DNA from 2 places in the Nosocomiicoccus ampullae genome. Region 2 is predicted to be linked to the other one. Evidence: riboswitches for the same ligand, from Rfam matches in the RefSeq annotation. Region 2 holds a riboswitch; the other holds the start of a gene.
The links. A riboswitch is a leader RNA that binds a small molecule or an ion and turns the genes downstream of it on or off. The one in region 2 is predicted to bind S-adenosylmethionine.
Positions count from the first base shown of each region.

Region 1 (4,629 bases), 210 kb from region 2:
GTGCCGCAGCAACTAGCACAAGTGCAGGTGAAGAATACCCACTAAATGCGAGTCCTAGTGCATTTTTAGTACCAACAGGGTCAGCGCCAGATAAATCCCCTTTAGTTAAATATTGACCGAGCTCTCCAGTTGGACTAAATCCAATAAGTAATATAATAAGTGCTAAAATCATTACAGAAGATGTCGGATACGACACGGCTTCAGTTACCCACATAATAATTGCAAATGCTAAAATCGCAAGTGCCATATGTGCAACTACTGGTAAGTTGTCTGGTGTTGGAATAAGTAAAATTCCAATAAGAACTATAAATGCAATAATAGTCCATGTGACATTATTCAGTAGTTTCTTTTTTGGTTTTGTATCGTCTTTACGACTCATAAAAACCATTCCTTTCTTAAATTTTCTTCTTAATTTTATTTTAAATCATGAACGTTTCTTTATAAAAGAGAACGTTTGACAAAATTGTTATAAAATTTAGAGTCATTGTTTACATATATATTTTCCTATATAGTTCATACTAAATCAAGGTTTTTAGCCATATTATGTGAAAACAAGCACATTTTTTAAGAAGGTAGACAAAATTCGTTAAAAATTGCACAATGTAAATGAATATATATGAAATGGAGATCTAGTCATGAAGCGTCCTGTCTTTATAGTGCTCATTGTATTATTTGTTATATTTATAGTTTTTGCAGCGTTTAAAATCGCGAATCATGAAAAATACGAAAATGTATTTGAAGAAATTTACTCAATATCTAAAACAAAATATTCATCGTCTTCAACGCTTTTTGACAAAGAAGAAGATGAGATTGAGACAAAATATAAAGAGATCGAAAATGTTGAAAAGGTGTCCGTTGAATATCACTTTGAAGACGTTGGTGGTGGATTCATTGTTGAGATTACTGATAATGGTAGTACATACAAAGTGAAGTATAAAGCGGATGATAAAAAACTATACGAATCATTTAGTGGAGATTCTACAAAAGAAGCGGATTTAAAAGAAGTTTTTAACAAAGAATTTCTAGAAGACTGGTTCGAAACACGTTCGAGTCGATTCAGCATGGATAATTTAGGCGATGTGGAGATTGTAAAAGAGTAGTGAAAAACGAACGATTCTTTGAATCGTTCGTTTTAATATTTCTTATACCCATCTCTTATCATTTTCTTTTCAATTTGATGTTTAGTAAATGGCAGTGTCAAACCGATGAGTGTTTCGCTATTCGTATCGTTATTTAATGCTTGTTTCATATATGCTTTACCAATTAAGTGCTCACCATCACGATGATAGCTTGAGTCGACGTATTCAACGGTGTCAAAACTCATTACGCCATCAAGCACTTCTTTTTGAAGTTTTTGCTTTCTTTTTCTTAGCTCAGACTCTTCGATATTTCCCTCTTTTGTTGTAAATATCTCTGTTTTTTCAATTGAAATTGGATGATCATTTTCGTAAACGATTTTTACGATAGATGATGTATTATTAATGTCATTGACTTTTTTATAGACTACTTGGTTATCGTTATGAGTCGTTAGACTTTCTTTTTCGAGTTGTGCAGTATTTGTATCGTTTTGGTTTCGCTTAAAACGGTTATCAAACCGCATTGAAATGACAATCACTCCGACGAACAATAATATTATGAATATCCAACCACTAGTTGTGTGTGGCATCGCGAGTTTACCTAAAAACATTGTGTCACCTTCTTGAAAGTAGTATTCATATTCTACACATAATTCTAGAAAAAGAAACATTTAAACCTTATTGTAAACTTATTTGCACTACTGTTTAAATAGATTTAAACTTATGTCACGAACGAATTAAAGGTGGAGTGAATATGAAAAAGATAATTTTAACGTTTGTATCTTTAACAGTTGTAGTGACACTTGCTGCATGTGGCAAAGATGATAATAATGATGAGAAAAATTTAGAACAACCAGTTGAAAATAAAGAAAAAGACGAACAACCTAAAGATGATGAAAAAACAGAAACTGTCACATATGAAAAGAAAGAAGATGGTGTGGTCGTAAATGTTGACTTGACACATGATGGGGAAGAATTAATTCGACAAGTAACAACAACCACTGCAAAATATGATGAGATTGAAGCTGAAGATAAAGAAGAAGCAAAAGAGATGTTTGAAGAAATCGGTGCGTTAGATCAATTTGAAGATGAAAAAGGTTTAAACTATGATGTTGATTTTAAAGAAGATCACTTTGTTGAAACTCTAGACGTAGAGTATACAAAACTCAGTCAAGAAAGACTGAATGAACTCGCACGCCCTGCTGATGACAATGAAGAAGGTCGGTTTACAAAAGTGAGTTACGATTTAACTGTTAAAGACTTAGAAGAAGCTGGATTTAAGAAAAAATAAGAGTATTGAAAAAGATTAGTATCATTAAAAACTGGTGGTGTTATGGTCGGTAAGAACGTTAAATTTGAGATTGGTGCAGAATTCGAGATAATTGAATAAATATATAAAATTTTCAGAAAACTTGTTGACATTCATAATTAATTGAATTAAAGTTATATCCAACAATTTAATTTATCTTATCCAGAGAGGTGGAGGGACTGGCCCTTTGAAGCCTCGGCAGCGAGCATTTTTTATGTGTTGTGCCAATTCCAGTAGCTTATAGCTAGTAGATAAGAATAGCGTAAACCCTATTTTTATCTATATAAAAATAGGGTTTTTTATTTTGAAATATGTTGGTGGAAGGTGAATTTCGTGATTCAAATTGAAAATGTCTCAAAGACATTTGATCGTAAAGGTGTAAAAACTAATGCACTTAAAGATGTTTCACTAAATATAGAAAAAGGAGAAATATACGGCATTGTTGGATTTAGTGGTGCTGGAAAAAGTACGTTAATTCGTACAATTAACCATTTAACCGTACCGACAAGTGGTGAAGTAATTGTCGATGGTAAGCATTTAAGTCAAGCGAATAGTAAAGAAATTCGTGAAATTAAAAAGGATATCGGCATGATATTTCAACATTTTAATTTACTTAACTCAAAAACAGTATTTAAAAATGTAGCGATGCCACTGATTTTATCTGGTACTCCAAAAGAAGAAATAGAGCGCCGAGTGAACGAGTTGCTCGATTTTGTCGGTTTAAAAGATAAAGCTCAAAACTATCCAGATGAGTTATCTGGCGGGCAAAAGCAGCGTATCGGAATCGCGAGAGCACTCGCAACACAACCGAAAATTTTACTTTGTGATGAAGCAACAAGTGCTCTAGACCCTGAAACAACAGCGTCAATTTTAAGATTGCTAAAAAGAGTAAACGAAGAATATAACATTACGATTTTACTTATTACCCATGAGATGAGTGTTGTAAGAGAGATTTGTGACAAAGTTGCAATTATGGAAAATGGAGAAGTTATAGAGTCTGGTAGCGTCTTTGATATATTCTCTAATCCAAGCACGAAAACAGGAATTAAGTTTGTTAATACAGTGATGCATAGTGAAGTTCCGGACTTCGTCCTTAGATTATTGAGTGATGATCAAAGACGTCACATCTATCGACTGAATTTCATTGCAGATAGTGCAGGACAACCAGTGCTTAGTCAACTATCTAAGAGATTTGATGTTGAAGCGAGTGTATTATTTGGAAATATTACAGAGCTTCAAAGTACACCATTTGGAAATTTAATCGTCGAATTTATTGGTGAGGATAATGAGATTGAAAAAGTTAAAGAATTTTTAACAGAGCAAGAGGTCTTATATAGTGAGGTGACAAGAAATGTTAGTGAGTACTGATAAAATTTTAAGCGCACTCGTCGAGACACTTCAAATGGTGACAGTATCTTTTGTATTTAGTATTTTACTCGGAATACCACTTGGAGTATTACTATATGTCACAAGAAGTGGTGGAATCTTAGAAGAAAAAATTACATTTACAATTCTAAGTTTCGTCATTAACATTTTAAGATCCATTCCATTTATTATCTTACTCGTTGCGATTATTCCGTTTACGAGATTTGTTGTCGGAAGTTCAATCGGAACAGCAGCTGCGATTGTACCGATGGTCGTATACGCAGGACCATATATTGCAAGGCTCGTTGAGTCTTCGTTACTTGAAGTTGATGACGGGGTACTTGAAGCAGCGGACGCAATGGGGGCGACACCTCTACAGACGATTTTTAGATTTGTTATTCCTGAAGCACTCGGGTCATTAATCTTAAACTTTACAATTGCAACAATCGGTCTAGTCGGAGCGTCAGCAATGGCTGGAACAGTTGGCGGTGGCGGTATTGGTGACTTAGCAATTACATACGGTTATCAACGATTTGATGGAGCGACGATGTTAGTGACAGTAATCATCCTTGTTATTTTAGTTCAAGGATTACAATCACTCGGAAACGGATTATCAAAAATAGTCAGAAGAAAGTAAAATTAAAGGAGAAATTTTTATTATGAATAAATTACGTGTATTACTTTTAGCACTTATATCTTTAGTTGTTCTTAGCGCATGTGGCAGTAACGAGAAAGTAAAAATCGGAGTCAGTGGTACAGATACGACTGTTTGGGATCATGTCGCTGAAAAAGCGAAAAAAGAAGGTATAGATATTGAAATTGTATCATTTAACGACTACGTTCAACCAAATACTGCACTTGCCGATGGAGATATTGATG
Region 1 covers NZ_CP079110.1:1,496,375-1,501,003, reverse strand. The annotation lists gene KPF49_RS07775 (SLC13 family permease) at 1-379, opposite strand, end outside; gene KPF49_RS07770 (TipC family immunity protein) at 636-1,100, shown strand; gene KPF49_RS07765 (hypothetical protein) at 1,133-1,687, opposite strand; gene KPF49_RS07760 (DUF1307 domain-containing protein) at 1,831-2,367, shown strand; SAM riboswitch class I at 2,541-2,643, shown strand; gene KPF49_RS07755 (methionine ABC transporter ATP-binding protein) at 2,719-3,753, shown strand; gene KPF49_RS07750 (methionine ABC transporter permease) at 3,737-4,387, shown strand; gene KPF49_RS07745 (MetQ/NlpA family ABC transporter substrate-binding protein) at 4,410-4,629, shown strand, end outside.
Region 1: it holds a riboswitch for S-adenosylmethionine, as region 2 does, so the genes downstream of both, KPF49_RS07755 (methionine ABC transporter ATP-binding protein) here and KPF49_RS06800 (methionine ABC transporter ATP-binding protein) in region 2, are expected to answer to the same signal.

Region 2 (4,629 bases):
TTCTTGGAGTAAAAACCAAGATAAAAATACAACAATGAGTGTACCAACTAAAAATTGTATTATTCCTTTCATCTAATCCCTCTTTTACTCTTCACTTAGTACGAATCCGTCGAAGTCTTCTTCAATAACTTCTTTAAAATTTTCAGATTCAACTGATTTTATTAAGTCTTTTGCTAATTGTGAATCTTTGTTTTCTTCATCTACAACGACTAGCGTTGTAATTTGATTATGCATTTTTTCTAATTGAATTGAATCATTTAAATCTAATCCACTGACAATCGCATAACTCCCTGGAACCATTGATAACCCGATTTGGTCTACACTTCTTGGTAGTTGTCCTGCATCTTGGAATATAAATTTCAGATCTTTTTTATTTTCAATAATATCTGATTCTGTCAGTCTAAATAGATCTGCATCTTCTTTTAACGTAATTAAACCAGCGTCATCCAATACTTTAAATGATCTTGATACGTTGGCTGGATCTGGTGGTAAGGCAATTTCACTGCCCTGCTCGATTTCATCTAATGAGTTATATTTATTAGAATAGAGTGCCATTGGTGCAGTTGGCACCTCAATTAAGCTGACTAAATTTTCATTTTCTGAATCATTAAAGTTATCCATAAACCATTTATTTTGATAAACGTTCGCATCTAAATGACCGTTAATTAGTGCATTGTTTGGCTGAATGTAATCTGAATATTCTACAACTTCTACAGTATATCCCATATTTTCTAACTCTGGCTTCATACCATTATTCACCATATCTGTATAAGGACCACTCGTTGCACCTATCGTAATAATTTCGCCTTCTTTTTCATTTAGTAAAAAGAGAGATAGCCCGATGACAACGAGACAAGATACTAGAAATAAAACAATATTTCTCATATTCCTACCCCTCTCTATTACTTAAGAAATCTCCAATCCACTGAACAAGTTGAACGATAATTATTAATAATACAACCGTAATTAACATTACGAACGTATCATAGCGGTAATAACCATATCGGATCGCTAAGTCACCGATACCCCCACCACCAACAACTCCTGCTGTCGCACTAAATGCGATAATAGAGATGATTGTTAACGTAATCGCTTGTGTTAAACTTCTTTTTGATTCTGGGATTAACACGTCAGTAATAATTTGTGAAAGTGGTGCACCACCAGCAATACTTGCTTCAATTACTCCTTTGTCGATACTGTGAAAACTTGATTCTGCAAGTCTCGCAAATAACGGAATTGCCGCAATACTTAGTGCGACTGATGCAAATATTGGACCGTGTGATGCATTTACTAACCAAGTTGCAAATGGCATAATTGCAACGATTAAAATAATGAACGGGAAACTACGTACAACGTTTACTATAAATCCTAAAACTGTATTTAAAGTTTTGGCTTTAAATAATTGACGTTCACTCGTTACAAAAAGTAAAATTCCTAATGGTAATCCAATTAATACCGCAAAGAAAATTGAAATAGATACCATCAAAACTGTTTCTAAAAATGAGCGGTATAGTAATGGTAAAATAGTGTCTAATTTATCCATAAATTTCAGCCCTCTCTAACCCTTTAGTATCATCAATATGTTCAAAGAATCGTTTAATTTCAGCTTCATCTCCAACTACTTGCAACATAAGTAAGCCAAGTGGATCACCATTAATATATTCGATACGACCGTTTAAAATACTAATATCTAAATCAAATAGCTTATATAACTGATTTAAATGATTTCCTTCCGCAGTATCTTTTACGAACTTTAACGTAATTATACGATTCGTATTAGACGTTTGAATATGCGGAGGTACTTCGAAATCGTAAATCTCTTGAACAAACCCTTTTGTCACACTGTGTGTTGGGTTACTAAAAATGTTATATACGTTATCAATTTCGATAATCTCACCATTTGACATTACTCCAACGCGATGTGCGACTTCTTTAATGACTTCCATTTCGTGAGTAATTAATACGATCGTTAGCCCGAGTTTTTTATTGATATCTTTTAATAGATTTAATATCTCTTTAGTAATTTCCGGGTCTAATGCACTTGTTGCTTCGTCACAAAGTAATACTTCTGGGTCATTGGCAAGTGCTCTTGCAATTCCGACACGCTGTTTTTGACCACCACTTAGATTACTTGGGAGGACGTCTTTTTTATCAGATAGGCCAACGAGTTTCAACAACTCATTGACTTTAGCATCTCTTTTATCTTTTGGATATTTCGCTGCTTTTAAAACGAATTTGATATTTTCAGATACTGTTTTACTACTAATTAAGTTAAAGTGCTGAAACACCATACCAATCTTTTGTCTTTTAACACGAAGTTTTTCTTTAGATAATTTTGTTAAGTTATCCTCTCCGACAATCACTTCACCACTTGTTGGAGTTTCAAGTAAGTTAATCAGTCGAATTAAAGTACTCTTACCTGCACCACTAAAACCAATCAGACCAAAAATTTCACCAGATTTAATATGTAAATCTGTCATTTTTAACGCTTCAACTGACTTATCTTTTAACTGATATGTCTTTTTAACGCCTTTTAATTCAATACTACTCAAAACAAATCCCCCCTGTAATAATAAAAAAACCATTTACTCTATATGAGAGCAAATGGTGTTTAGATATCTGTCAAGCATCTGCTCGTTGGATTTAGCACAGTACTATAAAAGCCCGCTGCTGAACTGTCATTGGGCCAAATCCCTCGAGTTCTCTTGATATTTATTATTTAATTTAATGATAATCGTATATTACTTTTTAATGTTTGGCAATACCTTTTTCTAAATTGTTTGAAAATTCTTTATTAAACCCATTTAGACATATAAATTAAATCCGTATAACTGCCATCGTTTAGTTTAACTTGGTCTTTTAACGTCGCTTCGGTTTCAAATCCGAATTTTTCGTACAGTCGAATCGCGCCGTCATTATTACCGAACACTGTTAAAATCAGTTTTTCGATATGTTCATTCTCTTTAGCGAATTGCACAACTTCCTCTATTAATTTAGAACCAATACCGTGACCCGCGTATTCTTGTTGAACACTAATTCCAAATTGTCCAATGTGACGGAATTTATGACGATGATCGTGGAACATATTAATGATTCCAATCACTTTATCGCTATCTACTGCAACGAGTTTTAAGTCATTTTCACCTGTATTTTTTATCTTTTCTATTTGATCATTTAAATCTGGTTCTTGGTTTTCAATTGCTGTTGCAAGTGTGTCTGGATTTTCTTTTGTTACTTTAATTTTATGTTCTATCACTGATTCTGCATCTTCAATTCTAGGTTGACGTATTTCAAAATTCATATAATCCCATCCTTTTCAAAGTTAAATCTATAGTAACATGTAAATTTTACTATCTCACTTCGTCTGTTTAGCGCTTAAATAGACATCTCTCTAATAATTTGTAACAATTAAGATGATTATAAAGGAGGGCATTAATATGAAACATCTTTCTAATGAACATTATTTTTACCACATGTCTAAAGATAACGAACCTAAGTTAACTGTAGAGGCTGGAGATACAGTTAAAATAGACACTCTTGATTGTTTTACAAATCAAATACAAGATGAAAGTTACGAATTTGACGCACTCGACTGGGACAAAATGAATCCTGCAACAGGGCCAATTTACGTGAATGGTATTCAAGCAGGTGACGTTTTAAAAGTAACGATTGAAGATGTTGAAATCCGTGATAAAGGTGTTATGCTAACTGTTCCTGATGCTGGAGTAATGGGTAAATATTTACACGAACCAACAATTAAAGTCCTCGAAATTAAAGACGATACAGTCGACTTTAACGGTATTAAAATACCACTAAATAAAATGGTCGGAGTCATTGGGGTTGCACCAAAAGATGAAGCAATCAATAACGGTACACCAGATACACACGGTGGTAATATGGACTCTGTTAAAGTCACTACTGGTGCAACACTTTACTTACCGGTCTACCACGACGGTGCATTATTTGGATTAGGAGACTTACACGGTGCAATGGGTGATGGTGAAATTTCTGTCACTGGTCTAGAAGTTGAAGGTTCTGTCACGGTAACGTTAGAAAAAGCTGAAAACATACAAACTGAACACCCTATTTTAGTAAATGATGACGGAATTTATCAGTTTGTTTCTCACGAAAGTTTAGACGAATCAGTTGATCAGTCCGTACAGGTGATGATTCAAAATATTTTAGAGCCAAGAACGACGTTAACACTACCAGAGCTGACAATGCTGATGAGTTTAGTCGGTCAAACTGAAATTAACCAAGTCGTTGATCCTTTAAAAACTGCACGTTTCTTCGTACCACAATATATTTTAGATGAATTAAATATTAACTTAAAATAATGAATAGGAGGCTTTCATATGAAAGCAGTCGCAATAGATTTAGATAGTACCGCTTTAACAAATGATGGTAAGTTCAGTGACCATTTAAAAAGAACAATTGAAACACTTCACGAAAATGGCACATTGGTTTTTATCGCTACAGGACGTTCGATGAAATCATTAAAAACTAAAATTCCTGAAGACTTACCAGTAGACGGATTCGTTGCAGCGAGTGGCGTTGTCGTTATGGCTGACGGAAAAACGTTAAGAAATTCAACGTTTAAAAAAGAAACGGTTGAAGAAGTCATCTCTA
Region 2 covers NZ_CP079110.1:1,291,265-1,295,893, forward strand. The annotation lists gene KPF49_RS06785 (MetQ/NlpA family ABC transporter substrate-binding protein) at 1-72, opposite strand, end outside; gene KPF49_RS06790 (MetQ/NlpA family ABC transporter substrate-binding protein) at 85-885, opposite strand; gene KPF49_RS06795 (methionine ABC transporter permease) at 890-1,543, opposite strand; gene KPF49_RS06800 (methionine ABC transporter ATP-binding protein) at 1,536-2,552, opposite strand; SAM riboswitch class I at 2,613-2,715, opposite strand; gene KPF49_RS06805 (GNAT family N-acetyltransferase) at 2,795-3,301, opposite strand; gene KPF49_RS06810 (acetamidase/formamidase family protein) at 3,438-4,337, shown strand; gene KPF49_RS06815 (HAD family hydrolase) at 4,356-4,629, shown strand, end outside.